Regions from separate parts of the Paenibacillus sp. FW126-R14 genome, predicted to be linked through region 4. Evidence: riboswitches for the same ligand, from Rfam matches in the RefSeq annotation. Region 4 holds a riboswitch; each other region holds the start of a gene.

Region 1 (7,564 bases), on a different contig from region 4:
CACTCACAACCTAGAATCCATTCAAGCATGGATAAACCGAAAGAACCTAACTGGAATACTCTTGCTCAAATCATGTTAGCAGGAAAAAGTTATGAGTGAAAGCGAACAATGAATTTACGATATGATTGAAAGCGATGGTGCGGAAGAAGTGGATATTTATAGTCGATTAATTGACTTAATTTTGGTTGTAAGAAACTTGATAAATTCCCCCGATACTGACGTTACTTGGTCGAAATATAAAACTGTTGAAGAAGCATTGTTAGAACTGGACTTATATACGAAAAGACTTATAGATCGTGACAACTCCGTCATTTCAGAAATGAAAACACTATTTGCTCCTACAGGGTCATTACAGGAAATATCTATAGATAGTGGTTGGGGTAATCATTTCATTGAACTATCAAGTCGCTTTGATAATATTGTTGAAAGCAACTAATTGTGGACTACCTTATCTTATTCGAGATTTTGAGAATGAAGATGGATTTAAATTTTGCAGTCAAACTACATTAAGTCCTCGGCTTCCTCCAAATTAACTAATCTCGTGCCCCTCAACGCCTCTTTAAAGGAAATCCGTGTTCTCTAGCGCGCCACGCTACTAGTAACGCAAGGACCAGTAGAATAAACAATACCCACGGGAAGGAGCCGACACCAAGAGTTTCTATAAGAATTCCGCCTATCACACCGCCACCGCCGATGGCCAGATTCCATGCCGTCACCAGCATCGACTGAGCTACATCCGCACTCTCTCCAGCAGCTTCAGCCACTGCTGTCTGTAGCAAAGTCGCCGCGCCCCCAAACGTCAACCCCCACACAGCAACCACTAGGTAGATCACGACGGGATGACTGCCGTTTATGCCTAGTGCGACCGATGCCAGAGCAAATACAGAAAGGCTGATCAGAACCAATGGACGAAGTTTGCGGTCGATCAAAACACCTATGACCCAGATGCCAACAAGCGCTGTAATGCCGAAAATAAGCAGTACCAAGTCAACCCGCTGCGTAAGTCCAGCCTGCGCAAGATACGGTGCAATATAGGTGTATAGGATGTTATGTGCTAGTACCCAAGCCAGAACGATAAACAGCACCGGCCGCACCCCCGGAATAACAAAGACCTTGTAGAGTGGAAGCCGCTTATCGGCTGCCTCTCCCGGATAGTCCGGCAGCTTCCAAATCACCCAAGCGACCAGCATCAAGGCCAGAAGCGACATAATCCCGAAGACAGAACGCCAGCCGACAAGGGCACCGAGAAGTGTTCCAGCAGGCACACCGAGTGCCAAGGCGAGAGGCGTACCGACCATCGCCACCGCCATAGCTCTTCCCTTGAGTGACTCCGCTGCCATCCGCCGGGCATAGCCTGCTATCATCCCCCATAAGACACCAGCGGATACGCCCGCGAAGAACCGGGCTGCCAGCGTCAGTGTATAGTTGGAAGAAAGCATGGTGACGGTGTTGAATACGAGAAAACCTAGAATACACATTAGCAGCAGGGGGCGCCGCCGCCATCCGCGCGTTGCAGAGGTCAGGGGAATTGCGGCCAATAGTGAGCCGATGGCGTACAAAGTGACAAGTTGACCCGCAAGAGCCTCCGAAACTCCAAGCCCCTCCCCGATTTGGAGTAACAAGCCGGCTGGAATCGTTTCGGTAAGTACGCAGATAAATCCCGTCATTGCAAGAGCGAGTAATCCAGCCCATGGAAGACGTTCAGAAGAGGTAATGCTGGTGACACTCTGTGTGGCAGAAGTTGTGTTTTGGCTCATTTCAGTAGCACCTCTCTCTAATAACTTGTAGATTATATGGTCCAATGCAAAGCCATTAATCGCCAAATAGGAGAGCCTCAGCCGATTCATCCCGGACCAAGGCTCTTGTTTTCGTTCTTTATTTCTTGTTACTGTCATAGATGGCTTCACAAAGGTCAACTGTAAACTGACCCGACATGCCTTCAAGTGCGGTATTGGTGAACGCCACGACGCTGAGCCGCTGCACAGGATCGACGAACCACGAATGACCATAGGTGCCGCCCATGCGCCATGTACCAGGGGATTCCGGAGTATTGGCGGCGACAGGATCCTTCAGCAGTGTAAAACCTAAGCCAAAGCCTCGTCCTGGCCAAAAAGCCATCTCCAGATTACCAATCTGGTTACTAGTCATTTCGCGCACCATAGACTCCGGCAGCAGGGGTGCTCCTCCCTTGCGCAATGTTTCCAGCAGTTGCAAAAAGTCCCCTGCACTGCCGACCATGCCGGCTCCCCCAGAAGGATAGGCAGTGTCGTCAAGTGCCCTGCCAGGGGCAAGCCGGAAGCCCGCCGTGCCCTCTATAAAGGCAATGCTGTCGGGATCTTGGAGAGGCCGTGGCTCCGGAAATTCATTGGCATAGACAGTGGCAAGCCGCTCTGGGCAGGCTGCAGTAAAACCGGTGTCGCTCATACCAAGCGGCTTTGTCACCAGCGAGTGTATGGCCTCGCCAAGCGGTGTTTCTGTAACTTTTGCAATTACTGCTCCCAGCACATCTGTTGCGATCGAGTATTTCCACTCGGTGCCTGGTGTATAGAGTAGCGGTACAGAAGCCAGCCTGCGCAGGTTCTCTTCCAACGTGATACCGGGCTGATCCATGCCATCCGATACGCCTGCCCGCTGATAAGAACCATTTTCTTCTTGAAAAAAGCGGTAAGTCAGACCTGCGGTATGCGTCATCAATTGACGAATCGTCAGAGTCGCGAACTCGCCGTTTTGAAGACGTGGCCGAAACTCTGGAAGGTAGCGATCAACGCGGTCATCCAGCTGTAGGCGACCTTGCGCAACTAACACTAGAGCAGCCGTTGAAACGATAGGCTTAGTAACCGAGGCAAGCCGGAATAAAGCGTCTTCTTGCATGGGCTGGTTCGTCTCGCGGTCGGCATGACCAGCAGCTCGGCTATAAACCAGTACCCCATCAATCGCCACTTTAATGACAGCTCCGACCAGTCGCTTGTCTGCAAGTGTTCGATCGATTACTTCATCGATGCGACCTGGTAAACATGCTGGATTAATTTTATTTGAATGCAGCATACTCAACATTTTTCATCCTTTCGGAATAGTTAAAGCTTAAATCGCTTTACTATTGTAAGCTTATTATATAAAATAAGTTATATCGATTACATAAGGCAACTAAGTTAAATGAGTCATTTTACGATGAATTACAAGTTAGTTTATAAGAAATACCTTAAATTTAAAGGAGTCGATTCCAATGGATCATGTGGATAAGCAAATCCTTTTCCACCTTCAAAGCCAAGCGAGAATTTCTATGACGGAGCTAGGAAAATGTGTCGGTTTATCACAACCCGCAGTAACGGAAAGAGTTAGGCGCATGGAGGAAAAAGGGATCATCAGCGAGTATCGCACCATCATTTCCCCTGAAAAAATTGGAAAACATGCTGCTGCCTACATTTTGTTCCATACAAGGGATTGTAACGCATTCCTTGATTTCTGCCGCTCGACTCCCGATGTCGTCGAATGTTACCGTATAAGTGGAGAACACAACTACTTATTGAAAGTAGTAAGCGATTCCACACGAGCTCTCGAGGAGTTCGGAAATCAATGTGATAAATACGGGACCTACACGATTCTAATCGTGATGTCATCGCCTATTGATCATAAATTTCTTATACCTTCACTTGGAGAAGCAAACATAAACATGCTGAGCTAGATAGATGAAATGGAAATCACAAATAAAAAATAGAGGTGATCAGTTCATATAGTGAACTAATCATCCTCTATTTACGTAACTGCAAGGGTAAAGATTTTACCCATTACAAAATTGGTATATAATAGATTTTATCCCTTTCCTTAGTTGTTAAGGTTGTCGGAGCCCCACAGCTAGATCGAGTTAAGGAGATAATTTATATGTGCCACTTTGAAGATATGGATAAAAATTTTATTGAAAATTTAACTAGAACGGCGTATTCACGGCTAGAAGACACTCATTTTCAAGCTATTCCACCGCTGGACAGCGCGAGTAATGTAATATCCCCCATTGCACAATACTATATTGCACCGTTTATTTTTCGAGCACCGGAAATGTGTATTATAATTCCACTTACACATATCGATCTAAATGATGATGCACTCAGAAATTTGCTTTGCCATTTTCAAAATATTCATGTCGTAACGTCTAAGAGAATTCCCGTTGAACTAAGATTAGAAAATCTTAAACCTACATCGAAGGAACTCTTTACTTTGTTGTTGAGTGAAAAAAGGATTAATCCCTTCGTTTTAGATTTATACCAATTTCATGGTGAACATACCTCTTCGGGTGATTATAAGTATGTAAGATTTAATAATAAGTCTGTTAAGACTAGCTACGAAGATGCGATAAATCCAATTCACATTCAAGAATTCGACGAAATATGGAATCATATAAAACTACTATACTCTGATAAGAAATATCTGCATCACTATCCGAATTGGCTATACTCCGACCAATTAATCAACTCAATCGCATTAAATTATTTTTCAACAGTCTGCAAAGAAGTTTATTTGTGCGTAGATAATGTGACATCTCACATTATTGAATTAACGCTCTTTAACAATTAGAAACTGTCCACGAATAAAAAAAAACAGCTCGCCTATATAGGCTGAACTGTTCTTAATTTGGAAGTCAAGATTTGATAAAGTCTTGTCATAAATGCTTCAATTTGGGGCATCGGCGGCATTTTCACTGAAAGTTTTACTTCGCCTTTCCAGTAGAAGATTAAGATGCTGTTGCTTCTGCCATGAAACATTTCGACATCCCAACAAGCTTCGTTAAGCGCGTATTCTTCCAAATTGATCAGTAGCTTTGGTCCATCCGTGGATGGTACCAAACGGGCAACATGATTGCCGCAAAGCGAAATTACTTTCTGCTCTTCATGTAGTTCGGACTGCATGCTGTCTGGTCCTCCTTTTTGTTCATGTTTAATTAGCGCTATGATAGAGAAAAACCCCACCATTGTGTACCGATCGGAGGGGGTTCGAAGGTGAATGCCCAATCGTTCGGCAGCTGGCTGGCAACAAGTTCGTTCCAGAACAAGGTAGCCCCTATAGCTTTGCGTCGCTGACTTTCGTCAGTTTTGCCATGTCGTGATGTGTTGTAAAGTTTATTTACATGAAAATATCTACACTATCAAGAATAAGGGAAGTTGTTTTGAAATCGTATAGTTCTATAGTACTAATTTCGCCATTTTTATCAAGTAATTTCTTTTTTCGACGAATTTTTCAGGAAGTTTTGTAGATTGATGGCGCCTTTCCAATAGAATAGCGACCCTGCCATGACCACAACAGCCATGATCAGATACAAAACGCTTCCGCCGTAAGCTACAAGCAAAAACCCGCCTATCCACGGTCCCATGAAATGGCCGACATTCGTTAAGGTTTGAGCGCCAAAATATGTGCCTCGCATATGCTCGGGAGCTAGCTTGTCAATCAGCATGTTCGCCGCGGGATAATTTAAAATTTCGCCAAGCGTGAAGATCCCCATCGATACAATCATCGGAATCAGCGAATGCGAGAACGCAAAACCCACATCTCCTAAAGCAAACATCAAATTGCCAAAAATAATGGCGGCAAGCGGCGTATACTTATTGGAAATTCGAGTAAGCGGTATTTGTAAAGCAATGACCACAATCGCATTAACACTCATAAGGACTGCGAACATTTTGACGCCATCGGTGAAACTTTGCTCCAAATACTGCGAAAGAGTCACCATGACCTGCGAGTATCCGATCGCCCCGATGATCCCGCCAAGGATGTAGTAGCGAAACGTGACATCGCTGCGGATGACACGCAATGCGGAGGCGAACGTAACCGGTTGTTTCTTCTCTCCTTCGATCTGCTTAATGCCAAAAACGATGAGGAGAACGTATAGCGTAACCGCATAGATCAAATAAACAATTCCAGTTAGCAGGAATGGCAGAGACCCGTCCATCGTAGCAAAAAAGGCACCTAACAAAGGACCGACAGCTACACCGACATTAATGGCCATGTATCTCATCGAAAAAACGCTTAGCCGTTTGGCCGGTTCTGTCAGATCCGCCATCAAAGCTTGCGAAACCGGCTCGTAGAACGAGCGGCACAGACCGTTTAACATATTGAGCAGCATGAATAAGACCGGTAGTTTTACGAAACTGAAGCCGACAAACACAACGGCCCATCCGAAAAGAGCGGCCAGCATAATGATGCGTCTGCCGAATCGGTCCGATAAGTTGCCGCCGATAAAGCCCCCGACCGTTCCGGCCAAAGCTCCCATCCCAATGACAACTCCGATCATTACCGCGCTCATGGATGTATGTTTGGCTAAGTAGATCGCCAGAAAAGGCAGACTCATGGAAGACGCCGCTCTGGCCATGACGGTCCCCAAAATTAACGTATGTACAATCGGATGATAAGAACCAAGAAAACCGCGTAATCGATTCATCTGCCAAAACTCCTCTTGCTGCTAATTTACCAAAGGTTAAGATTATGAGATTAAGAACTCATTATACACGAAAAGCGGCAGTCCGTGTCCTTATTTCTTATTTTTTGTCGAACAAAAAAATTGGATCCCCGTACTCGAACGGGAACCCAGCTTTTTTACTCTCTTACTATGGTACCAATTGCCCATTTCAGCAAGCTGCTATAGGGAAGGACTGTCACCTCATCCGGGAAGTTATACGTTTCGCTGCTGACCGCTAACGGATAAGCCTCTTCGGTTTTGCACTTCACCAACTCGTAGGTTCTGCAGAAATAGCATTTTTTCTCATATACTGTTACGGCATCTACGGCAGAAATCCTGTCATAGTCTATCCTCGTCATAGGAAAACCAAGCCCCGTACCGATCAGCTTAACAAAACTTTCTTTCATCACCCAACGCCAACAAAGAAAGACGGCAGGGTCTTGAACACGCAGAAGCTCTTTACTTTCCGAAGGGGACAGAATGCTTTCTGCCAGCTGTGCAAACCGGGGGTCCTGCTTCTGAACATCGATTCCAACCTCACAAGAGGCCAGAACAATGGCAACCCATTCCCCTGAGTGAGAGATATTAAAGAAAATACGGGGCCAGTCGTAAAGGGCCGGTTTCCCTGAGGGGCTGTAGATGACACTCGTTTTGCTTTTATCCATACGCAGCTCATGCCGAAGCACATAGTGGAGCAAAATGTCCCCTGCCATCATTCTTTGCTGTTGATGCTTTTGCAGACATTTGGCAATTTTGGCCTTTCTGCCTTCATCGAGGAAGGAAGCGAATGAACGCCAAATGTCAACTCCCGTGCGATGACAAATCCTCGTAGCTATTACCTTCATTTGCATAGCGTTCTCCATATTGTGTGATCATGCGGCTGATGAATTTAGCATCCCGGTGTACCCATCCGATCAACGCCGATCCCCGGCAAGACTGCCAAGGCAGGCCTACAAAATACAACCCAGGAATCCATGTAACTCCCCGCTCATGAATGACCGTTTGATTGTGATCGAAAATCTCGGGAATACATATCCATGGATAGTCGAAACGAAAGCCGGTAGCCCATACTATCGTACTCGCTTCATGAAAAGACCCGTCTGCAAAAGAAACCAGTCT
Region 2 (7,564 bases), on a different contig from region 4:
CGAACACCAACCCGATATGAAGCGTTGTGCGGAATGGACGGCTGAAGCCCTTAAACAAGCCGGACTTGAGAACATTGAAATTATGCCGACTGGCGGTCATCCTGTCGTTTATGCCGACTGGCTGCATGCGGAGGGCAAACCGACGGTGCTTATCTACGGGCACTATGACGTTCAACCGGCCGAACCGCTTGAGCTGTGGGAAACGCCTCCTTTTGAACCCATCGTTCGCGATGGCAAGCTATTTGCCCGGGGCAGCACGGATGATAAGGGTCAGCTTTTGCTTTATGTCAAAGTGGTTGAAGCTTTCTTACGCACACAGGGCAGTCTGCCGGTAAATGTGAAATTCTGCATTGAAGGCGAAGAAGAAATTGCGAGTAAGAACCTGCCTCCATTTGTAGAAAAGTACAAAGATAAATTGCAAGCCGACGCCATCACCCTTTCGGATACGCAAATGCATGGACCTGGCAAACCGGCGCTCATGTATGGCCTGCGCGGTCTGGCCGGCTTTGAAATTACGATCGATGGGGCGAACAGCGACCTGCATTCGGGGTTGTACGGCGGGGCTGTCCAAAATCCGATTCACGCTTTGTCCAAGCTGCTGAGCTCGTTTCATGATGCCGAAGGCCGTGTAGCCGTTGCAGGCTTTTATGATCGGGTTATTGAACTGTCGGAGAAGGAGCGCGAAGCGTTTACACAAGTGCAGCCCGATGAAAACAAGGTGCGGGCGGATTTGGAAGTCGAGGCGTTATATGGGGAAAAAGGATTCTCGTTCTACGAACAAACAACATCGCGACCGACATTGGAAATCACTTCCGTAAGCGGCGGCTTTCAAGGAGAAGGCATTAAACCGATCATCCCGAACCGGGCTTCGGCCAAAATAGCTTGCCGCCTCGTTGCGGCGCAAGTACCGGAAGAAATCATGGATGCTGTTGAAGCGCATATTCATGGGCAAAATCTGCCAGGCGTCAAAGTTACGCTGGACCGTCAGCTGCGCGGCAATCCGTTTATTACTCCGATCGATGAGCCTGTGATGGTTGCAGCTGCGGAAGCTTACGAGGATGCCTATGGCGTATGGCCGGTGTACACCCGAAGCGGAGGATCGATACCGATCGTCGAAGTGTTGGGACGCGTGCTTGATGCCCCCGTTGTTCTGCTCGGCTTTGGCTTGCCTGGCGAAAACCTGCATGCGCCCAACGAGCATTTCCATTTGGCCAATTGGGATAAAGGAACAGAAACGATCAGCCGCTTTTGGTTGAAGCTTGCCGCACAGAATAACTAAGCATGGAGGATTGAGCCGCCCTATGAGCACATCAAATTTATCCCTCCGCGACGCCAACTTGGAAGATCTCGCGGAAATCGTACGCATCTATAATTCAACAGTCGCAGGGCGCATGGTTACCGCCGATACGGAGCCGGTTACGCCAGCAAGCCGCGAAGGCTGGTTTCACGAACACTCCGCCGATTTCCGGCCGCTATGGGTACTGGAAAACGGCAGCGGAATATGCGGTTGGCTTAGTTTTCAATCCTTCTATGGCCGTCCGGCCTATAATGGTACGGCGGAAATCAGCATTTATATCGACGAAGCATCCCGCGGCCAAGGGATTGGCCGATACCTTATGGAGCAAGCTTTAGCTGCTTGTCCAAAGCTAGGTCTTAAAACGGTGCTTGGCTTTATTTTCGGCCACAATGAACCAAGTTTACGGCTTTTCCGTAAATTCGGCTTCGCAAATTGGGCGCATCTGCCGGGAATTGCCGAGCTGGACGGCATCGAACGAGACCTTATTATTCTTGGAAAACGGGTAGGTTAAAGTACAATAACAAATAGCGCTTCTCCCGCTTGCTAACGATCCTGTATCGCAGCTTAGACGGGAAAAGCGCTATTTCACATTCAAGCTTTGCAGATCCGTTTAATTTTTGTCCACAACCGCCTCAACCTCGATCTCAATCATCAATGCAGGATCAATCAAAGCTTTCACTTCGACCATCGTCGCCACTGGCTGCACATCACGGAAATATTCCCCATGCGCCCTGCCGAACTCTTCCCACAGCGAAATATCCGTTACATACATACGGGTACGTATTACATCCGACATCCGGGCACCGAGCTCCGCAAGTGCTTGCTCGATCGTCTGAAGCACAAATCGCGCTTGCCCGTAGGCGTCGCCGGCGCCAACCACCTCGCCATCCTTCATCGCCGTCGTTCCCGCTACCTCAATGCGGTCTCCTACCCGAATCGCCCGGCAATAACCGACAGTCGGCTCCCAAGGTGAGCCTGTGAATACTCTCGTTCGACTCATAAATCAGTCAACTCCCCATTTTTATACATAAGATGCTAGTTTCGCGCGCAAGCCTTCCGTCACCGGCAGTAGAGGCAGCCGTAGGGTACCGGATTCAATGATCCCTTGCTGCTCCAGCAGCCATTTGATGGGAGCGGGGTTCGGCTCTTGGAATAAAAGGCGGATCAGTGGAAGCAATTCTTCAAAAGTCTCCCTGCTTTTCTCGTACTGTCCAGCCAGAAAGTGACGGTAAAACGCAACAAACCGCTCTGTCTCCACATTCGCCGAGGCGCTCATGACACCTCTGGCTCCCGATTGAAGAGCCTCAAAAAGCAGTGAATCTTCACCGCATAATACCGGCTTCGAGCCCAACCGGCTAAGCTCAGCAACCAACTGCGTGTTCGGCGTGCTGTCTTTCATCCCAATCACTCCCTCAAGCTCGAGGATCGCTCTTACGGTATCAAGCTCTAGCTTCACTCCTGTGCGGTGCGGGACTTCATATAAAATCACCGGCAGGCCAACGCTTGCTACCCGGCGAAAATGCTCAATAATGCCTTGCTGGCTTGGCTTATTATAATACGGCACCACGACCAAAGCTGCATCAGCGCCCAGTTTCCCCGCTTGCTCCGTTCTGCGCACCGTCGACAGCGTATCATTCGTACCCGTACCTACGACAAGGGGAACACTTACATTCGAAGCCTCTCTGGCAGCCTGTGCCGCCGCAAACAAAACGCCAAGCTCCTCACTCAGAATCGTCGGCGATTCTCCCGTCGTCCCGTTCACGACCAGTCCATCCACCTCATCCTGAAACAAGTTATAGGCTTGATTATAGAAAGACGCTGCATCCACCTCGCCTCCTTCATCGAAAGGTGTAACAATGGGTACATAAACGCCATTCAAATCTCTTTCTTTTAACATTTGTGCCATCTCCCCGCTAGTTTTATGATGTACATACACTTTAGCATGGAACATCACATCACAGTTAGCTATAATAAATGATAATACTCATCAATATTTTTGATAAAAGTGAGGGGGACTCTCATGGACTTAACGTACTTCCGGACCTTTCGGGAGGTTGCCCGCAGAAAGAGCTTTACAAAAGCTGCAGAAGAATTAGGGTATGCACAGTCTAGCATTACGATGCAAATTCAGAAGCTGGAGCGCGAATATGGCGTCTCTCTCTTTGAAAGGTATGGCCGGCAGCTGCGGTTAACCCTACCAGGCGAAAGCCTGCTGAAGCTGGCCGTCCAAATGCTCGATCTCTATGACCAGTCCAAAGAAATCGTTGCGAGCCAAGTCACGGGAACATTGACGATAGGAACGATAAACTCGCTTGCAGCCTATTATTTGCCTCCATTTTTACAAGCGCTCAAACAGCTTTATCCCGGTCTTAATATCCATCTTTATCCTGACAGCGAAGCTTCCCTCATAACGAAAGTCAGAGAAGGCGACTATGATTTGGGCTTATTGCTGGATCGCTACCCGGCCGACCCTCTCTTGACGTGCACTACAATCAAAGAAGAGCCTCTAGTACTTGTAGCGCCTTTGGCTCACCCGCTTACACACCTGGAACGCATACAGCTATCCGACTTTCAAGAAACGGAATTTATCGTAACGGAAGAAAGCTGCATCTATCGAGGCATGTTTGAAAAATTGCTCAAAGATCACACCATCCCGCTTCACATCGGCTTCGAGCTTGGAAATCTAGAAGCGATTAAACAATGCGTCATGAACGGGCTCGGCATCGCCCTGCTGCCACGAATCGCCGTTCAAAGTGAGCTCGAACAGAACAAACTGGCGTCGCTTCCCTTCTCGCACGAAGACTTAACTTTAGATATTCAACTGCTGCTTCATCCCAAAAAGTGGATCTCTCAGCCGCTGCAAGCCTTTATTGGGCTGTTGACCAAGGGGAGCGTATAGTTTCTGTATCCGTTAGCGCAATTTCGAGCCTCATGCAAAAAAAGCCCTCCTTTTCAAAAAGGTAGGGCTTCTTTCCTGTTTGCTTATATGCGGATGTCGAGATTGCTTCCCAAATGCGGCGCCGCCGATGCGGTAACCAACTGCTGGGATTTCGCAAAATCCTGTACGAGCGTACTGGCTGAAGCTGATTGCATATCGCTCGCTTTGCTAAGCAGTTGAATGCCAACCGCCTGCTTCAAAGCGTCTCCGCCGCTAATGGCATTAAAGACACTGCTGCTGATATTCATATAGCGCTCCTCCTCTCATCGTTCGGTAGCTGGCGAGCATTCGGCCATAGCCGGTTAGCCCCTGTAGCTTTGCGTCTGCCGCTTTCGCGTCATTTGCCGGTTCGCAGATGTTAGGCTGTACCTAGCACACTTCCAGTATAGGTTTTGCTTGCGCAATTCGTCAATCTTCGATTCGTTTCTACACGCCAAACGCTGCAGGATTCTCTCTCCAAGAACGCAGCAAGGCCATATCTTCCTCTTTGATTGCACCCTTCTCCAGCGCCACTTCAAGCAGTGCAGCGTAGTTGGAAAGCGTGTGAAGAGGCATGTCCGCCGCTTGGAACGCATCCGTCGCCTTGTCCAATTGATAGGAGAAAATCGCCAGCACGCCTAGAGCTTCCGCTCCCGCATCTTTGACAGCGATGGCCGCTTTCAAAGAGCTTCCTCCTGTGGAGATCAGATCCTCGATGACGATGACCTTTTGCCCTGGTTGCACAGAACCTTCGATCAGGTTCTCTTTGCCATGGCCTTTGGCTTTATCCCGAATATAAATCATCGGGAGACCCAGCTTCTGCGCGACCCATGCCGCATGAGGGATGCCGGCTGTTGCTGTGCCGGCTACGACCTCGGCGTCCGGAAATTTCGCTTGAATCAAGCTGACGAAGCCGTCAGCGATGACTTCGCGAATGGCCGGGTGCGACATGGTCAGACGGTTATCGCAATAGATCGGCGATTTCAAACCCGATGTCCATGTAAAAGGCTGCTGCGGTCTAAGCGCTACCGCACCGATTTCTAAGAGAGAAGCAGCAACGTGCTTCGCAATCGTTTCAAGCTGTTGACTCACGTTCTTCCACCGTTCCTTCCGTTGTTAGGTGCTACAGGATGGAATCGATAATCGATTCCATCGCAGCCCTTGGATCCGCCGCGCCAGTGATTGGTCTGCCGATCACGACGTAGTCCGTTCCCTGAGCGAAAGCCTCGGCCGGCGTCATGATGCGCGACTGGTCGCCCACATCCGCTCCCGCAGGGCGGATGCCCGGCGTCACGGTGACGAATCCGTCGCCGCACGCCGCCTTAATCGCGGTCACCTCCAAAGGTGACGCGACGACGCCCTGCAGCCCCGCGGCATGCGCCAAGCGGGCATAGCGAATGACGGCTTGCTCAACCGTTCCGGTCAAGCCGATTTCCTCATTCAGCACCGCTTGCGAGGTGCTGGTGAGCTGCGTCACGCCGATGACGATCGGACGTGCAGCGCCTGCGGCTAGCCCCTTGTCAACGCCTTCCAAGGCGGCTTCCATCATGTCCTTGCCTCCGGCGGCATGAACATTGAACACATCAACCCCCAGGCGCGTTACGCTTTCCGCGCCGCCTTTGACGGTGTTCGGGATATCATGCATCTTCACGTCAAGGAACACCTTATACCCGCGATCTTTCAAGCTCGCGACGAAGCCGGGACCTGCAGCATAGAACAGCTGCATGCCCACCTTCACGTAGCAAGGAATCCCTTCGAGCTGCTTCAGCAGCCCTTCGGCACTTGCGGCATTGGGATAATCGAGCGCCACCATAATGCGTCCGGCAACGTCCGTACGTGTAATTACTGACAAGTCCGCCACCTCTTCCTTAGACATGAACCGGCATAGCGCGTGAAGAGAAATTGATAGCTTCAAGCATATTAACGAGCGCTCTTACCGTATCCAAAGATGTCATACAAACCACGCCGTTCTCGACCGCTTCACGGCGAATACGGAATCCGTCGCGCTCTGGCGTTTTGCCTTTGGTCAGCGTATTTACGACGAACTGCGCGTCTCCGCTGCGGATCAGATCCAAGATATTAGGCGAGCCTTCGCTTAGCTTGTGTACCGTTGTTACCGGCAGACCGGCTTCTTCGATGGCTGTCGCCGTTCCGCCCGTTGCGATGATTTTATAGCCAAGACGGTAGAAGCCTTTTAAAATGTCAATCGCTTCTTCTTTGTCTTTGTCAGCGACGGTAACTACGACTGAACCGGCGGATGGAATTTTCATGCCTGCACCGATTAACCCTTTGTAGAGCGCCTTAGCAAAGTTCGTATCGCGGCCCATAACCTCGCCTGTCGACTTCATTTCAGGTCCGAGCGTTGTGTCTACACGGCGAAGCTTCGCAAAGGAGAAGACAGGCACTTTAACCGAAACATAGCTATCTTCCGGCCATAGACCGCTTTTGTAACCCATATCAGCAAGCTTTTGTCCCATAATGACGCGGGTTGCCACGTTAGCCATCGGGATGTTCGTTACTTTGCTTAAGAATGGCACCGTTCTGGAAGAACGCGGGTTAACCTCGATAACATACACTTGTTCGTTGTGGATAACGAACTGGATGTTCACCAAGCCGACGACGTTCAGTTCAAGACCGATTTTGGTTGTAATCTCGATAATTTGCGCTTTAATCGCATCCGAGATCGATTGCGGCGGATACACGGCGATGGAATCGCCGGAGTGAACCCCTGCGCGCTCAACGTGCTCCATGATGCCAGGGATCAGAACGGTTTCTCTATCGCAAATGGCGTCAACCTCTACTTCTTTACCAAGCATGTAGCGGTCGATTAGAACCGGGTGCTCAGGGTTGATCTTCACCGCATATTCCATGTAGTTCAACAATTCTTCATCGGAGTAGACGATTTCCATCGCACGTCCGCCTAGAACGTAGGAAGGTCGAACGATGACCGGATAACCGAACTTCGCTGCAGTACCAACCGCATCATTGACCGATGTTACTGTACCGCCAGGAGGCTGTGCAATGGAAAGCTTGCTTAGCAAAGCTTCGAATTTCTTGCGATCTTCAGCGGTGTCGATGCTTTCCAGATCGGAGCCCAGAATGCGAACGCCTGCTTTGTGCAGAGGAGCAGCCAGATTGATCGCTGTTTGTCCGCCGAACTGTACGATAACGCCGATTGGGTTTTCGCGCTCGATTACGTTCATGACATCCTCGAAGAACAATGGCTCGAAGTACAAACGATCGGATGTATTGAAGTCAGTGGAAACTGTCTCCGGGTTGTTGTTAATAATAACGGCTTCGTAACCGGCAGCTTGAATCGCCCATACCGCGTGAACGGTTGAGTAGTCGAA
Region 3 (7,564 bases), on a different contig from region 4:
TAACCCCAGTATAATACATAACTCCCCAACGTTCTCTCGCGCATGCCCTCCGCCTTCTTAGCAACATCAAAACAAATGGAACGCACTTTCAAGACCATACGAAGGCACTACGTCCACATTTCGGCATCCACTAGCGATTGATTTACCTTTCCGCGGATCAACATTACTCATAACGAAAACCCCCTTACGTTATTCCGTAAAGGGTCACATGAAACGGGTATTTAAACGGTGAATTTCCGGCATATAGTTCCGCAAATTTTCGTGTACAGACTGTATGCCTTACGTTCTCCTTCCGCTGAGCTCAATGTTAGCTAAACGTTGACCTACCGCGGATTTCTAAGCAAACGCGCCCGAGATGATTCGAACATCCGGCCTACAGTTTAGGAAACTGTTGCTCTATCCTGCTGAGCTACGGGCGCATAGCAAGGATTATGATAGCACGAAGCCTTGTGCGGTGCAACCTTTTGGGCGGCAGCGTGTAAATCTAGTGCCGCTAAAAAATATTCTCGCGGGAGCGCCTACTCCTTCCCCCGCAGCTTGCGGAAAAACTGCGTCAGCATAGTAGCGCACTCCGCCTGCAGCACGCCGCTGACCACATCGACCCGGTGATTGAACCGGTCCTCCTGCAGCAGGTTCATCAGCGTTCCCGCGCAGCCGGCTTTGGGATCGGTCGTACCGTAGATCACCTGCGGAACCCGCGCTTGGACGATGGCTCCCGCACACATCGGACAAGGCTCCAGCGTGACGTAGAGCTTGCAATCGAGCAAACGCCAAGCTTGCAGGTGCTCGCTAGCCTGCTTAATGGCAATCATTTCAGCATGAGCCAGAGGATCCAGCGTGGTTTCGCGAAGATTGTAGCCGCGGCCGATAATTTGACCTTGATGGACAACAACGGCGCCGATGGGCACCTCGCGAATGGCTTCGGCTTTGCGTGCTTCTTCAATAGCTGCTTTCATCCAGAGAATATGTTCATTATGCTCATTATGTTCATCCACAGGGGGACACCTCGCTAAAAATAATCTTATCCACATGTGTACAAAGAATCGAACAAATATTCGTTGTTAACAACCTGTGGATAACAATGTGTATAACTTAAAAAGTTGTGGATATGTAATTCTTTTAACATTCATACAACAAATACAATCCGTATGCAAGGGATTTAGTTGATAATAAGATCAGCCATCCGTATAATGAGAGATAACGTAGGTCTTTTAGACCATAAAGAACGAGATATGTATAAATTTCATTTGCAGGGTTCGATAATGGCAAACTTGCCGAAAGGCAAGGACGCAAAGCTGAGGGTCTACCGTTCCATGGAACTATGACAGCCTGGTTACCGAAAATCGATGCTTTTTTGGGTTGAGGTAATAGGCTGTTCCCGCGGTAAAGGGGCAGTCTATTTTTTATATACGGAGCACGGAGGAAGGTGTTGATGAACAAAATGGCGAGCAGGCAGAAAGCTATGAAGTTTTACGGCAGCAAAGAAGGGTACGATGCTGAAGTCATGATTGAAAGCAAGGCGATGCTGAGCAAGGACGATTTCGTAGCCACAGGCGTGCTTACTTATGCGCTCGGCGATATTATCGAGGTGGAGCTGCCGGAATATGATAATTTTGCGCTGGGCGATAAATGTAAAATGACCGTGTATACGAGGTCCGGGCTGTTTGTCATGGAGACAACGGTCGTGGCCAAGGAGCAGGGCTCTCTCATTGTCCTGAATCCGCCTGAAAACCGCAGGAAGTTTACGGAGAAAAGGGAGTTCCCTCGCGTGGATGTGAAGAATGAGGGGCTGCTTTTCGGACTTCAAGACAAAAATAAGCGAAATAAGCATCAATTCGATGATCCAATCCGGTTCTCTATCAAAAATATATCCGTCAACGGCCTAGGTTTCACAATCAATGAGAATGCTATGCTTGAAAAGGTCATACAAAAGCATTCCCAGCTTGAAGTGGAGTTGATTTTGGGCTTTTTGGTGCCATGTACAATGGAAATTGTCCGGCAGGAAAAAACGAATGAAGGCTATTACTACGGGGCAAGCTTTACCGCCATACCGGAACAGAAAACGAACGCGCTGCGCGGCTTTATTTTAAAAAATCAGATCGAAACCTACTTCGTCCAGAAGCGGGAAAATGAAACGAAAAAAGCGCTGGAAAAAAAGTCTGCGGCTAATCAGTAGCCTTCAGGCTTTTTTTTGCGTTCCAAGTACTATATAATAAGAAGGATGATTTTCGAAAATTAAGGAGTTGTAACTACAATGGCTTTGAAAGCAGGTATCGTCGGTCTACCGAACGTAGGAAAATCGACATTGTTTAATGCAATTACACAGGCGGGGGCAGAATCTGCGAACTATCCGTTCTGTACGATAGATCCGAATGTCGGGGTAGTTGAAGTACCGGACGAGAGATTGCACAAGCTGGTAGAGATGATTGTCCCTAAAAGCATTGTCCCGACAGCCTTTGAATTCGTTGATATTGCGGGTTTGGTAAAGGGTGCGAGCAAAGGCGAAGGGCTTGGAAATAAATTTTTGGCTCACATTCGTGAAGTGGATGCGATCGTGCATGTTGTCCGTTGTTTTGAGGATGATAATATTACCCACGTATCCGGTAAAGTGGATCCGATTGGCGATATCGAGACGATTAATCTCGAATTGATTTTGGCTGACATTGAATCCGTAGAGAAGAAGATCGAGCGCTCCCGCAAAAACCTGAAAGGCGGCGACAAGAAGGTTGTAGCCGAGGTTGAGTGTCTGGAACGCATCAAGGAAGCTCTCTATAACGATCTGCCGGCGCGCAGCATTGATTTAAGCGACGATGAGAAGCTGCTTGTACGCGATCTTCATTTGCTGACCATGAAGCCTGTGCTTTATGCGGCAAACGTGAGTGAAGATGAAGTGGCAACAGCGGATGAGAATCCGTTCGTCAAAATCGTTCAGGAGTACGCGGCGAAAGAAAACAACGAAGTTGTTTCGATCAGCGCGAAGGTAGAGTCCGAGATTGCTGAACTCGAGGACGAAGAAAAAGCGATGTTCCTGGAAGAGTTGGGACTTCAAGAGTCCGGCTTGAATAGATTGATTAAAGCAGCTTATCGCAAGCTTGGCTTATATACGTATTTTACGGCCGGGGTGCAGGAAGTAAGAGCTTGGACGATCCGCAAAGGAACGAAAGCTCCTCAAGCGGCTGGCGTGATTCACACGGATTTCGAGCGCGGATTTATTCGTGCCGAAGTTGTGTCTTATACGGATTTGGTAACGGCCGGCTCCATGAATGGCGCGAAGGAAAAAGGCCAAGTGCGCCTGGAAGGCAAAGAGTACGTGGTGAATGACGGCGACGTTATGCATTTCAGATTTAATGTGTAAACCATAAAAAATAAAGAAAGGAGTGATCCGTTATGTTGGATCGACTTCAGTCCATTGTGGACCGCTATGAGAAATTAAGCGAACTGCTGTGTGACCCGGATGTAACGAGTGACACGAAGAAGCTTAGAGAGTATTCGAAGGAACAATCTGATCTTCAGGAAGCCTACGATGCTTATAATGAATATAAGAGCGTGACCGAGCAGCTGGCAGACGCGAAAGCGATGCAGAACGAGAAGCTGGACGATGAAATGCGTGAAATGGTGAAAATGGAGATCGAAGAGCTAAGCGAACAGTCTGCTAATCTAGAAGAACAGCTTAGAGTGCTCATGATGCCAAAAGACCCGAATGACGATAAGAACGTCATCGTTGAAATTCGCGGAGCGGCAGGCGGCGATGAAGCTGCGCTGTTCGCAGGCGACTTGTACCGGATGTATACGCGTTATGCGGACGGGCAAGGGTGGAAAACGGAAATTCTCGATGCTTCCGTCAATGATTTGGGCGGGTTCAAAGAGATTATTTTCATGATTACGGGCAAAGGCGCTTATAGCAAGCTGAAGTTTGAGAGCGGAGCGCACCGTGTACAGCGTATTCCAGTAACAGAATCAGGCGGACGTATTCATACATCAACGTCCACGGTTGTTGTGATGCCGGAAGCGGAAGATGTTGAGATTGTCATTCATGATGCGGATATTCGCGTAGATACGTTCTGCTCCAGCGGAGCAGGCGGTCAGTCCGTTAACACGACGAAATCAGCGGTTCGCGTAACGCATGTGCCTACGGGCATCGTTGCGACGTGTCAGGACGGCAAATCGCAAAACTCCAATAAGGAGCAAGCGCTTCGCGTACTGCGCGCGCGGATTTCGGATAAGATGCGCGAGGAAGAGGAAGCGAAATACGCGGGCGAGCGCAAGAGCAAGGTTGGAACGGGAGACCGTTCGGAGCGAATTCGCACGTACAACTTCCCGCAAAGCCGGATTACGGATCACCGGATCGGCTTGACTTTGCATCGTTTGGAAACTGTTCTAAACGGGGATATGGCGGAGATTGTGTCCGCACTAACCATTGCTGCACAGTCCGATGCTTTAGATAAAGGGGAGCAGGCAATGTGATGCCGACTGCCTCGATGACGATTAGAGAAGCCTATGTAGAGGCTTCTTCTTTTTTAGGGAAGCTGGGCGTAGCGGAAGCAGCTTCCTGTGTGGAGCTTTTGCTGCAGCACCTGCTTGGCTGCAGCAGGACAGAACTGCTGTTCCGTTTCCAGGAACAGTTTCCGGTGGAGCTGGCGGATGCCTGGCGCCAGCTTGTAGAGAGGAAGGCCGCGGGCGAGCCGGTGCAGTACATTACCGGCGAGCAGGATTTTTACGGCCTTCCGTTTGCGGTGAGCCCGGCCGTGCTGATTCCGCGGCCGGAGACGGAGCTGCTCGTGGAAGCTTTGCTCCACGAGGGCTCGCGTCTGTTCCCGCAAGGTGCTCCGCTGCTTGCGGATGTGGGCACCGGGAGTGGCATCATCCCGGTGACCGTGGCTCACGCGCGCCCGGACTGGCGCGTGGCCGGCAGCGACATCTCCGCGGCAGCGCTGGAGATGGCCCGCTCGAACGCGCAGCGGCACGGCGTGGCTGCGCGGGTGGAGTGGCTCGAGGGCGACCTCCTCGAGCCCTATATCAAGCGCCGGATCGCTCCGGATATACTGGTGTCCAACCCACCGTATATTCCTGATGGCGAGCTCCCGGCGCTGATGCCGGAGGTGCGGCTGTTCGAGCCGCACACAGCTTTATTCGGCGGTGTCGAGGGACTCGACTTATACCGCCGGATGATTGGGCAGCTGCCGCTGCTGCCGCGAATCCCGACCGTGGTCGGGTTCGAGGTCGGCATCGGGCAGGCGGAGGCTGTCGCGGCGATGCTGCGGGCCGCCGCGGATTGGGAGCAGATCCGGTTCGTGCCGGATCTGCAGGGGATCGATCGCCATGTGATCGCGATCCGGGCGCTCCTATGATTCAGCTCAGGGAATCCCCGCTGCAACCGAGCCCGGCAAGCGACTCTATCAATCCTATCAAATTTAAATAGATTACTAGGTTTAGCCTCTCCTCTTTTTGCCTATACTGGCTAGTAGAAGCGAAAGGAAAGGGGCTTTTCCTTATGGTAAAAAGAACGGATCGTCATTCATTTAAACATTTATTATTCGTGGCTTTTGCACTTATTGTTATGATTACTAGTTGGGAATCCAATCGTACGAATGCGGCGGTGATTTCGCCTACGATACCGGAAGAATCTATTCGCCTGCGGATTCTAGCAAATTCGGACTCTGCGCAAGATCAGGCGCTAAAGCGTGAAATTCGAGATGCGATTATTGCGCGTATGCAGGATTGGGTTATTGGACCTCACTCACTGGATGAAGCGAGAGCGGTGGTAACGGCTCATTTACCGGAGTTCGATGCGCTTGTCGGGCAAATGATCGAAGCTCGGGGTTATACTTATACGCATACGGTTGAGCTTGGCAAAGTCCCTTTCCCTACCAAAATGTACGGTAACGAAGTGTATCCGGCAGGTGATTACGAAGCGCTTCGCGTCACGATTGGCAGCGGGGAAGGTCAGAACTGGTGGTGTGTGTTGTTTCCGCCGCTTTGCTTTGTGGACTCTGTTTCCGGAGAAGCTGTGGCGGCAGCGGCTGTCGTAGCCAAAACGGAGGGCCAAGAGAAGATCACAACTTCACCTTCGGCAACAGCCAAAGACAGTAAAGCAGCTCAGACAACGGTTAAGCAGGGTAAAGAAGCTAAGGCAAGCACAGCAGGCACATCAAGCACAAAAGAACAAGTGCAGCCCGCCGGCTCGCAGCCTGAAGTGAAGTTTTTTGTCTGGGAAATGATCAAGAAAGTGGTTGCCTGGTTTAGTTAATAAATTGAATTTAATTCGGAAGTAAGGATGATAGCTGGTGACAAAGTATTGGAAAGTGGATCCTGAGCAGGGAAGCGGTAGGGGTGGAGAATTGATGGAAGCGGCAGCGCTTCTGAGGAGCGGAGACACCGTCGCTTTCCCGACAGAAACGGTATACGGCCTTGGTGCTGACGCTACGAATACCTCAGCGGTTGAACGTATTTTCTCAGCCAAAGGACGGCCCTCCGATAATCCACTGATCGTTCATATCGCGGATACCCGGCAGCTCACAGGTTTGATCGAGCCTGCTTGCGTCACGCCCGATCATCGCAGTCTTATGGAAGCTTTCTGGCCGGGTCCTCTTACTATTGTGCTGCCTGTGAAACCAGGCGGCATTTCGCCGTTGGTGACGGCCGGTCTTACGACGGTAGGGATAAGAATACCTGATCATCCGGTAGCTCTGCAGCTGCTTCGTGAAGCGGAGCTTCCTATTGCGGCGCCAAGCGCCAATCGTTCAGGCAGACCGAGTCCGACACTGGCATCGCATGTCAGAGAAGACCTTGACGGTCGAATCGGAGGCATTGTGGACGGCGGAGGAACGGGTGTCGGAGTCGAATCGACGGTGATTCAGCTTGTTGAGGGCCAGCTGTATATACTGCGTCCTGGCGGTGTGACGGCGGAACAGCTGCAGTCCGCGCTGCCGGCTATTCAAATTCATGAGCCGGAACGGGAAGATGTGCAGGCTTCGGAGACGCCGCGTGCTCCGGGCATGAAGTATACGCATTACGCGCCGAAGGGGTACATGCATATCGTTTTTGGCGACGATGCAGAGGCAGTGTCTGCTTGGATTCAGGGTGACATTCATGCAGCCAAGGCAAGAGGGGAATCGACCGGTATCCTTACTTTTGAGGAAAGAGCTTCCCGCTTTGAAGCCGATTTGGTGATTGCCTGCGGATCGTTAGCTGAGCCGGAAACGATTGCCCAGGAGCTGTACGCTGCATTAAGAGAATTCGATCTGCAAGACATTCATTATATCGTCGCAGAGGGCTGTCCGGAAACGGGAATTGGTCAAGCGATCATGAATCGTCTGCGCAAAGCGGCAGGTCATCGGCTTGTACGCGTTTAGCTAGCATGATTCCCAGTTTGTCCGCATATCTTGGTTAAGAAAGCGGACAAGGGGGATCGTACTTATGCTCTTAAATGACGTTGACTTTGGGCAGATCATCACCATATTCATCATGGCGATTGCTCTGGGCTTGGATGCTTTTTCCTTGGGGATCGGCATCGGCATGAAGGGGATTCGCTTGATGGATATTTTGAAAATAAGCATTGTGATTG
Region 4 (7,564 bases):
CGTCATCAAACTGGCCATAGGCCTTTATTGCAGCTCCTCTACACTTGCACAAATTCTGCGGCTTCCCACGCATCAACCGCTGATCTTTCCGCTTTCCATTCTTGCCTTCAGTCTCTCGCTGACGCCGAAAAGCGAAATGGCCGCAATAACTTGGGATGTAGAGCTGCTGCGCAAATATGGGGCTATTATTTCCATATGCCTGCCTATCCTTACATGGTTCGTAGGCGAAGTGCGAAATAGGCGGAGAAAGATGTGAAGAGCATGGTGCGAACGTTGAAAATGATGCTCATCCTGGCTCTGTCGGTACCGCTGCTGTCCGGCTGCTGGGATCGGGTTGATCCGGAGAATATGGCTTTCATTGTCGCAATTGGCGTCGATCCGGGTCCTAAGAACGATTACATGTTCACTTTTGCTCTTGCGGTGCCCAAACCCGTGAATGCGGCCGGCGGAGGCAGTCAAAGTCCCACCAATAAAAAATTAATTACCGTGTACACGGTAGAAAGCTCAAACATCGCATCTGCTTTAGTTGCAAGTCAAAGCTTTATCGCCCGCAGGCTGACGCTTATTCATGCAAAAGCGTTTATTTTTGGCGAAAGCATCGCCCGCAAAGGTCTCATGCCGATTCTGAGCGAAGTTGTACGCAATCGCGAGTTTCGCCGTTCGATGTACGTGATGACGACACGGGGCGATGCCGAAACCTTTATCCAAAACATTTTACCGACCACTGAAACCGATATTAGTCTCTGGATTGAACTCGAATTGGATCCCAATGATATGGGCTCCCTCATCCCGATCAAATCCCGCTTCAACGACTTTATCTTGGATATTGAATCCGCTGGGACCGGAGCCATTACGATTCAAGCCTCTCCCCGGCTCGATATCCGCAAAGGTCTTTCCCAGATGCCTGCTGAGGGAAGCGATTCTTCCAGCTCCGGTACGTCGCAGCCCATCATTGGAAAACAAAATGCCGGCAAAATCCGAAGGTACGGTGAAATTCCTCTAGAATTTTATGGCTCCGCCATATACAAGGGCAGTAAGCTCGCAGGCTTCCTTGACGGTTCAGAGACACTTATCCTGAATATGCTAACCGGCAGTTTTAAGAAATCCATTTGGGATTTCCCTGACCCTTCGGACAGCAGCCTGAATATCAGCATGATCGTAAGCCCTGAGAAACAAACCCGCATGCATGTAAAGCGGAATAATGACAAAGTTCATATCGCCTTTGATATCGACATGGAAGGAGACTTGGTTAGCGTTCAATCCAAAGTAGACTACACAAAGCCCGAGAACACTAAGAAACTGGAACGCTTAGTTCAAAAGCAGCTGCTGGAACAATCCAACCAATTGATCAGCAAGCTGCTGCATAAATGGGAAAGCGATTGTTTCCGAATCAACAACTATCTCAAATCGTCTTTCTCCACCCTCCAAGAATGGGATGACTTCAACTGGAGAGAACATATTAAGGACGCCCAATATGAGGCGAACGTCAGCTTTAAAATGCGCAGGTACGGTGATCAAGTAGGTCCCGCTATTGAGGGAGATGCTGCGCGTGATTGAGATTCTTATGCATTTTGGCCCAACCGCATTTTTTTCTCTTTGGGGCAGCGTCTACATCGGAAGTCTTGTCCCTTCGCTCTGGAAACAGAGAAACTACCGGGGCGCGGTTGGCATCGGTCTGCTTGCTGGCATGACCCTTTTTCTCCCTACCGTATTGGCAGTTTTCAGATAAATGTTGTTCCATGTATAAGACTTCCTTACACTCCACAAACTACGATTACACCACAAGAAGGAGTGATTAGATCATGGCTAACAACAGTAATACTTTAGTAGTACCTCAAGCAAAGGGAGCTTTGAACCAAATGAAATATGAAGTTGCTCAAGAGTTGGGCATTCAACTTCAACCGAACGGCTACAATGGACACCTCGCTACGCGTGATGCAGGTTCCATAGGTGGCCACATTACGAGACGCCTTGTCCAAATTGCGGAGCAGCAATTACAAGGCTACAGCCGCTAATCATTGTAAAAAGCGAAGTCGCCTGGGAGCCCCCGGCGACTTTGCTTTTTTTTATTGATTCAATAATTGCACCAGGCGGTGAAGGTGGTCGTTATCCTCTTTCGTAAATTCCAAACCATACCGGTTCCTGTTATTCTCTACTTCTTCCTTCCAAACGATATAGCCAAATACACGGATGATTTCAGTGAAAACCTCAATCTCAAATTCAAAAATAATGTCTTTACTTACCGCTAAAGCTAAATGTGTTAAGAATTGAAGTCCCTGAGCCCCGATATCTTCAAGCACCACCTCTGTCTTCCCTAAACTCAGCTCCTTGTCTTTGATTTTAATGATCGTCATTTGTGCGCCTATTGGGAAAATAAGCTGATCCTGAAAATAGTTCTGCCTGGTATCGGTCCCCATCCGTTGATTGATTTGGCTAGGAATCAGCACCTCTTTTGCTAACAGATTTTTAAATTCGTCAATCGGGACTGGTCTGCTAAATAAGTATCCTTGAATTTCATCACATTCATGTTGTTTTAAAAACATCAGCTGCTCCATGGTTTCGACACCTTCAGCAACAACTTTCAGCCCTAAACCTTGAGCCAAATGGATAATTGATTTTACAACGGCAGCATTAGAAGGGTTGGTTGTTACATCGCGAATAAAATACTTGTCAATTTTTAATACGTCAGCGTTGTACTGCGTTAAATAAGCAAGCGAAGAATAGCCTGTACCAAAGTCATCTAAAGATACTTTAATGCCGAGTGCCTTTAGCTCCGAAATGGTTGACTCAACTAATTTTTGATTTTCCAGAATGGAGGTTTCGGTGATTTCGACTTCAAGCCAATGGCCATCAACCTGTGTTTCCTCCAGTATTTGCTTTAAACTTTGGATAAAATTTTTGGATAAAAACTGACGGGCGGACACATTGATCGAAATGGGCACAAAAGAAATTCCTTCCGATTGCCAGGATGTGATCAGCCTGCAAACGGTCAGCTCCACCCAATGCGTAAGGGGAAGGATTAAGCCCGTGTCTTCGGCCAGGGGGATAAATTCCGCCGGCGATAACATTCCCCATTCCGGATGGTTCCAACGGACCAAGGATTCCGCACTCACAATTTTCCCTGATTTCAAATCGATTCGCGGTTGAAAATACAATTCCAGCTTATTGTCATGGATGGCTAACCGGAGATCTTTTTCCAATGTGAATCTTTTGAAACTGTCAATATCCATGATGGGGTTATACAACGTATACCGGTTTCCCCCTTTTTCTTTTGACCGGTAAAGGGCTATATCTGCATTTTTCACCAATGTTTGCGCATCCATTCCATGCTGTGGGTAAAAACTGATACCTAAACTCGCCGTAATATAATGCTCATAATCATCATTCAGAAAAGGGCTTGCTTCAATATGTTTAATGAGGTTGTCCGCAAGCTTCTCCACGGCTTCGTTGTTTTCGAACTGCTTTTCCAGCACAACGGCAAATTCATCCCCCCCTAGACGGGCAACAAAACCTTTATCATCTATATATTGAACCAATCTAACCGAAAATTCTTTGATCAATTGATCTCCCAATCCGTGTCCAAGCGTATCGTTAATATTTTTAAATCTATCCATGTCGATATAAATGAGAGCTATGACGTATTGATTTTCATTCGCTTGCTCGATGAATTGTTCCAGTTTTTTTTCAAAAAATCTGCGATTAGGCAGATCGGTTAAATAATCATGATAAGCCATATGTTCAATAATCTGTTCATGATTTTTTCGCTCCGTAATATTGAATGCGTACCCAATTAAACCTTCTTCCGACGGGAAAACGCTAATCTCGAGCCATTCTTTTGTCGGTTCATAGTAATCCTCGAAAATAACGGGAATTTGCTCTGCCATCGCCTTATGATAATTATGATAAAATTTGGTGCCCACAGCTTCGGGGAGCACATCCCAAATATTATTTCCAATAAGTTCGTCGCGTGTTTTTCTTACAAAATACTCCATCGACTTATTGGTATATTTTAAGTGCCAATTCCGGTCTAAGATTAGAAAACCATTCGTAATATTGTCGAGAATCGATTCGCTTGACGGCAGGTCAATTTGATAATGAATGTGATCTTCAGGATCTTTTTTGGATGCTCTCTTTTTAAAAAATTTCATTGAATGTACCATCACCTTATATCTTCTAGTATGAATAACTTGCAAAAAAAAAGCAGCTTACTCGTATACTTACCGAGCAAGCCACTTTTGTTGGACGAAACAGCGTTGAAGTGGTATATCGGTAGCTGGCTGACATGGGATTGACTCCTTTAGTCCCTATAGCTTTGCGTCCCCATTTTTTAATGGGTTTGCCTTTATCAATTAAAAAACTGCATGAATATGTCATTACTATATTAGGTCTTTTTTCCCATTATTACAATATAGCATGACTATTCTCATAGATCATTTCCCATATTCTTGGCATTTCCTAATAAAAAAAGCCCACTCTGTGCGGTTGCAAGAGTGGGCTTGACTGCGATTTTTTGCTGATTATTCCAAATTGGCATGACGGCCGAACAGGGTTGTGGAATCGTACCCTTTTTTCTCCATTAACCGCAGGATGACCGCGTCAAAAAATAACAAAAGCGTCTGTTCAAATAACGAGCCCATAGGCTGTATCGTGGAGTATTGGCTATTCGACTTATCTTTGGGAGAGCCGGGAAGCTTGACCGTTAGGTCCGCCAGCTGCCCAATCGTTGATTCCGGGAATATCGTCACTGCCGCGACAGTCGCCTGCAAGCTTTTGGCTTTCTCTCCCATGGCGATAAGACTTCTGGTTTCTCCGGAACCCGATCCCATGAGGAGCAAGTCGCTCGCTGTTACGTTAGGCGTGATCGTCTCTCCCACAACGTAAGCGTCCATTCCCATATGCATCAGCCTCATGGCAAAAGCTTTGGCCATCAAGCCGGATCTGCCGGCCCCGGCTAGAAAAACCTTGCTGGACGCCAGCATTCGCTCAACAAGCAGATCAGCTTGCACGGCATCCAACCGGTGGGCTGCCTGCTGCAGCTCCTCAAGGATGAGGGCTGCATACTCATTCGTTCTCATCGGCGTTAAGATCCTTGTTTGATCAACTTCTGCATCTCAGCGGCAGCGGCCTGCTTGTCTTCTTGTCCGGTAATTCCTCCGCCGACAATAACAAGATCCGGGCTCGCTTGGATGACTTCCGGCAGCGTGCTTAATTTAATGCCTCCGGCAATCGCTGTTTTGGCCTGCTTGACAACACGCTTGATCGTCAATAGATCTTCAAAGGAATTTTTACCGACAGCCTGCAGATCATAACCTGTATGCACACAGATGTAATCCACGCCAAACGCGTCGATTTCTTGCGCACGCTGCTCAAGATTTTTCACGGAGATCATGTCCACCAAAATTTGTTTGCCTTGTTTCCGCGCTTCTTCAACAGCGCCTTTGATCGTCATGTCTTCCGAAGCTCCCAATACGGTAATAATGTCCGCTCCTGCCTCGGATGCTTTCATGACTTCATAACCGGCAGCGTCCATAATTTTCAAGTCAGCCAGCACTCTCAAGTTTGGAAAAGCTTCTTTGATTTCCTTAACGGCGCGAAGCCCTTCATTAATGACAACCGGGGTGCCGATTTCGACGATATCTACATAAGGCTCCACTTCTTTCACCAACTGTTTGGCTTGTGGGATGTTGACAAGATCTAACGCTAATTGAAGCTCCATGGATGAGTCACTCCTTCTATTATGTTGTTCACGGAGCCTATTGTACGCCGATACTTTTCAAAAAGGAAGTACGCACTATTTGGTGACGTAGTACCCATTTGGATACTATGGACGACATTTTTAAACCTCAATCCGTTCCTGGTGCTTCTCTCCCCAATTGGCCATCACATGCAGCACGACCTCCATCGTTTGGCCATATTCCGTTAAGGAATACTCGACTTTCGGGGGCACTTGAACGAAGACTTTCCGGTGGATAATACCGTCATCCTCTAATTCGCGAAGCTGTTGGGTCAGCATTTTTTGCGTGATATCCGGCATCCCCCGTTTTAATTCGCCAAAGCGTTTGACACCGTCCATCAGATGGCATAGAATGACCAGCTTCCATTTGCCGCCAATCACTTTCAAGGTCATTTCTACCGAGCTCTTAAAGCGTTGATCTCCCATAGGGTAACGACTCCTTCGTATACGATTATTATTCATCTTAATTGGCGCAACTTTCAGTTGCAAACAGCCTTTGATCCAAACCTGTGAATTTATTTTAATTTTGCCGGCTAGACATTTCTCCAAGTCATTCCGCTCCATTGGAATATGATAATAAACAGATCAGTAAGACGTATGTTTAGTAAATTTCCAAAATGAGGTGCTGTCATGTCAGCGTACCGCGGGAGATCAATAAGCAGTAAATGGGTCAAAACAAAGGTTCTCTTATTGAACAAAGAACTTCGGAATTTTGTCCCTGATACAAAAATCTACAATCAAGCAAACCTGCTTGCGATGCTAAATAAACATAAGATGGTTTATGTCAAACCAACGACAGGCTCTGCCGGCAATGGCGTTATCCGCGTAGAAAAAACAAAGCATTACAGCTTTCAAAACAGACAAACCATAAGAACTTTTCCTACGTTCCAAGGTTTATTTACGGCTCTAAACAAATCCAAGCTAAACAGAAACTATATGATCCAACAAGGCATTCACCTGTTGAAACATCACAATCGAATATTCGATATACGCATCATGGTCCAGAAAACGCCAAAAAAAACGTGGGAAGCTACCGGGTATATCGGCCGGGTTGCTCATCCGCGCAAAATCGTAACGAACTTTCATAATAGCGGCAAACCGCTGCCGTTAGAATTGCTGCTGGGCTCCTACTTACAAAACAAGAAAAAAGATGATTATATCACATTCTTGCGCCAGCTGAGCTATAAAATCGCCGTGCATTACCAGAAGGTTTATCCTGGATTCAAGGAAATCGGTATTGATTTCGGCGTCGATAAAAAATTGAAGCCCTGGGTATTGGAAGTGAACACTGCACCGGATCCCTTTATATTCAACCAACTGAAAGAGAAAAAAATGTTCTTCAAAGTGCTGCGTTATGCACGGGCAAACGGCCGATTTTTGCCTGCCAGACGGCGGCGCAAGTAGGTTGGTTTCGCATCAAAATAAAAACACCTTCAATCCCGGTTACCCGGTGAAATTGGAGGTGTTTATTTGTGTTTTATCGGGAGAGCCGCCGCTGCGCAGCCATTCGCTTTACTCCCATTACGCCAATGGCGGCTATCCCCGCCGCGACAATGATCCACAAGGGATGATGGAAGTGCAGATGGTAGTGGCGCCAAGCTTTATCCAGTTTTTGACCGAGGAGAACAATGACTAAGATCCAAGCCAAGGCTCCAGCGTAAGAAATACACATAAATTTGATGTACCGCATTTTCGTTGCCCCGGCAATGAAGGGAGCCGCATGCCTTAACCCGGCTACATAGTAGCCGATCAGAAGCACAATTGCACCATACTTTGTAAACTGCTCCGCCCACTTCTCCAAACGGCTCTCGGAAATACGAATCCATTTGG

The links. A riboswitch is a leader RNA that binds a small molecule or an ion and turns the genes downstream of it on or off. The one in region 4 is predicted to bind cyclic di-GMP.
Region 1: linked by a shared signal. The riboswitch ahead of AC3WRW_RS04860 (hypothetical protein) and the one ahead of AC3WRW_RS31005 (EAL domain-containing protein) in region 4 are both predicted to bind cyclic di-GMP.
Region 2: linked by a shared signal. The riboswitch ahead of AC3WRW_RS05890 (YjfB family protein) and the one ahead of AC3WRW_RS31005 (EAL domain-containing protein) in region 4 are both predicted to bind cyclic di-GMP.
Region 3: linked by a shared signal. The riboswitch ahead of AC3WRW_RS10020 (PilZ domain-containing protein) and the one ahead of AC3WRW_RS31005 (EAL domain-containing protein) in region 4 are both predicted to bind cyclic di-GMP.

Annotation. Positions count from the first base shown of each region.
Region 1 covers NZ_JBYTBS010000005.1:51,164-58,727, reverse strand. The annotation lists gene AC3WRW_RS04885 (hypothetical protein) at 122-436, shown strand; gene AC3WRW_RS04880 (MFS transporter) at 549-1,757, opposite strand; gene AC3WRW_RS04875 (serine hydrolase domain-containing protein) at 1,876-3,045, opposite strand; gene AC3WRW_RS04870 (Lrp/AsnC family transcriptional regulator) at 3,224-3,682, shown strand; gene AC3WRW_RS04865 (hypothetical protein) at 3,898-4,569, shown strand; gene AC3WRW_RS04860 (hypothetical protein) at 4,602-4,901, opposite strand; cyclic di-GMP riboswitch class I at 5,007-5,099, opposite strand; gene AC3WRW_RS04855 (MDR family MFS transporter) at 5,201-6,427, opposite strand; gene AC3WRW_RS04850 (4'-phosphopantetheinyl transferase family protein) at 6,583-7,290, opposite strand; gene AC3WRW_RS04845 (flavin-containing monooxygenase) at 7,247-7,564, opposite strand, start outside.
Region 2 covers NZ_JBYTBS010000006.1:24,375-31,938, forward strand. The annotation lists gene AC3WRW_RS05865 (dipeptidase) at 1-1,279, shown strand, start outside; gene AC3WRW_RS05870 (GNAT family N-acetyltransferase) at 1,302-1,808, shown strand; gene AC3WRW_RS05875 (RidA family protein) at 1,908-2,297, opposite strand; gene dapA (4-hydroxy-tetrahydrodipicolinate synthase) at 2,319-3,194, opposite strand; gene AC3WRW_RS05885 (LysR family transcriptional regulator) at 3,318-4,196, shown strand; gene AC3WRW_RS05890 (YjfB family protein) at 4,280-4,483, opposite strand; cyclic di-GMP riboswitch class I at 4,505-4,591, opposite strand; gene pyrE (orotate phosphoribosyltransferase) at 4,662-5,306, opposite strand; gene pyrF (orotidine-5'-phosphate decarboxylase) at 5,338-6,027, opposite strand; gene carB (carbamoyl-phosphate synthase large subunit) at 6,083-7,564, opposite strand, start outside.
Region 3 covers NZ_JBYTBS010000010.1:144,869-152,432, reverse strand. The annotation lists tRNA gene AC3WRW_RS10030 (tRNA-Arg) at 346-419, opposite strand; gene tadA (tRNA adenosine(34) deaminase TadA) at 519-995, opposite strand; cyclic di-GMP riboswitch class I at 1,255-1,341, shown strand; gene AC3WRW_RS10020 (PilZ domain-containing protein) at 1,433-2,176, shown strand; gene ychF (redox-regulated ATPase YchF) at 2,255-3,355, shown strand; gene prfA (peptide chain release factor 1) at 3,388-4,464, shown strand; gene prmC (peptide chain release factor N(5)-glutamine methyltransferase) at 4,479-5,348, shown strand; gene spoIIR (stage II sporulation protein R) at 5,492-6,247, shown strand; gene AC3WRW_RS09995 (L-threonylcarbamoyladenylate synthase) at 6,342-7,352, shown strand; gene AC3WRW_RS09990 (manganese efflux pump MntP) at 7,417-7,564, shown strand, end outside.
Region 4 covers NZ_JBYTBS010000087.1:3,935-11,498, forward strand. The annotation lists gene AC3WRW_RS30985 (GerAB/ArcD/ProY family transporter) at 1-256, shown strand, start outside; gene AC3WRW_RS30990 (Ger(x)C family spore germination protein) at 262-1,557, shown strand; gene AC3WRW_RS30995 (hypothetical protein) at 1,529-1,741, opposite strand; gene AC3WRW_RS31000 (alpha/beta-type small acid-soluble spore protein) at 1,803-2,015, shown strand; gene AC3WRW_RS31005 (EAL domain-containing protein) at 2,067-4,148, opposite strand; cyclic di-GMP riboswitch class I at 4,266-4,351, opposite strand; gene hxlB (6-phospho-3-hexuloisomerase) at 4,518-5,075, opposite strand; gene hxlA (3-hexulose-6-phosphate synthase) at 5,081-5,716, opposite strand; gene AC3WRW_RS31020 (winged helix-turn-helix transcriptional regulator) at 5,837-6,160, opposite strand; gene AC3WRW_RS31025 (YheC/YheD family protein) at 6,365-7,138, shown strand; gene AC3WRW_RS31030 (DedA family protein) at 7,212-7,564, opposite strand, start outside.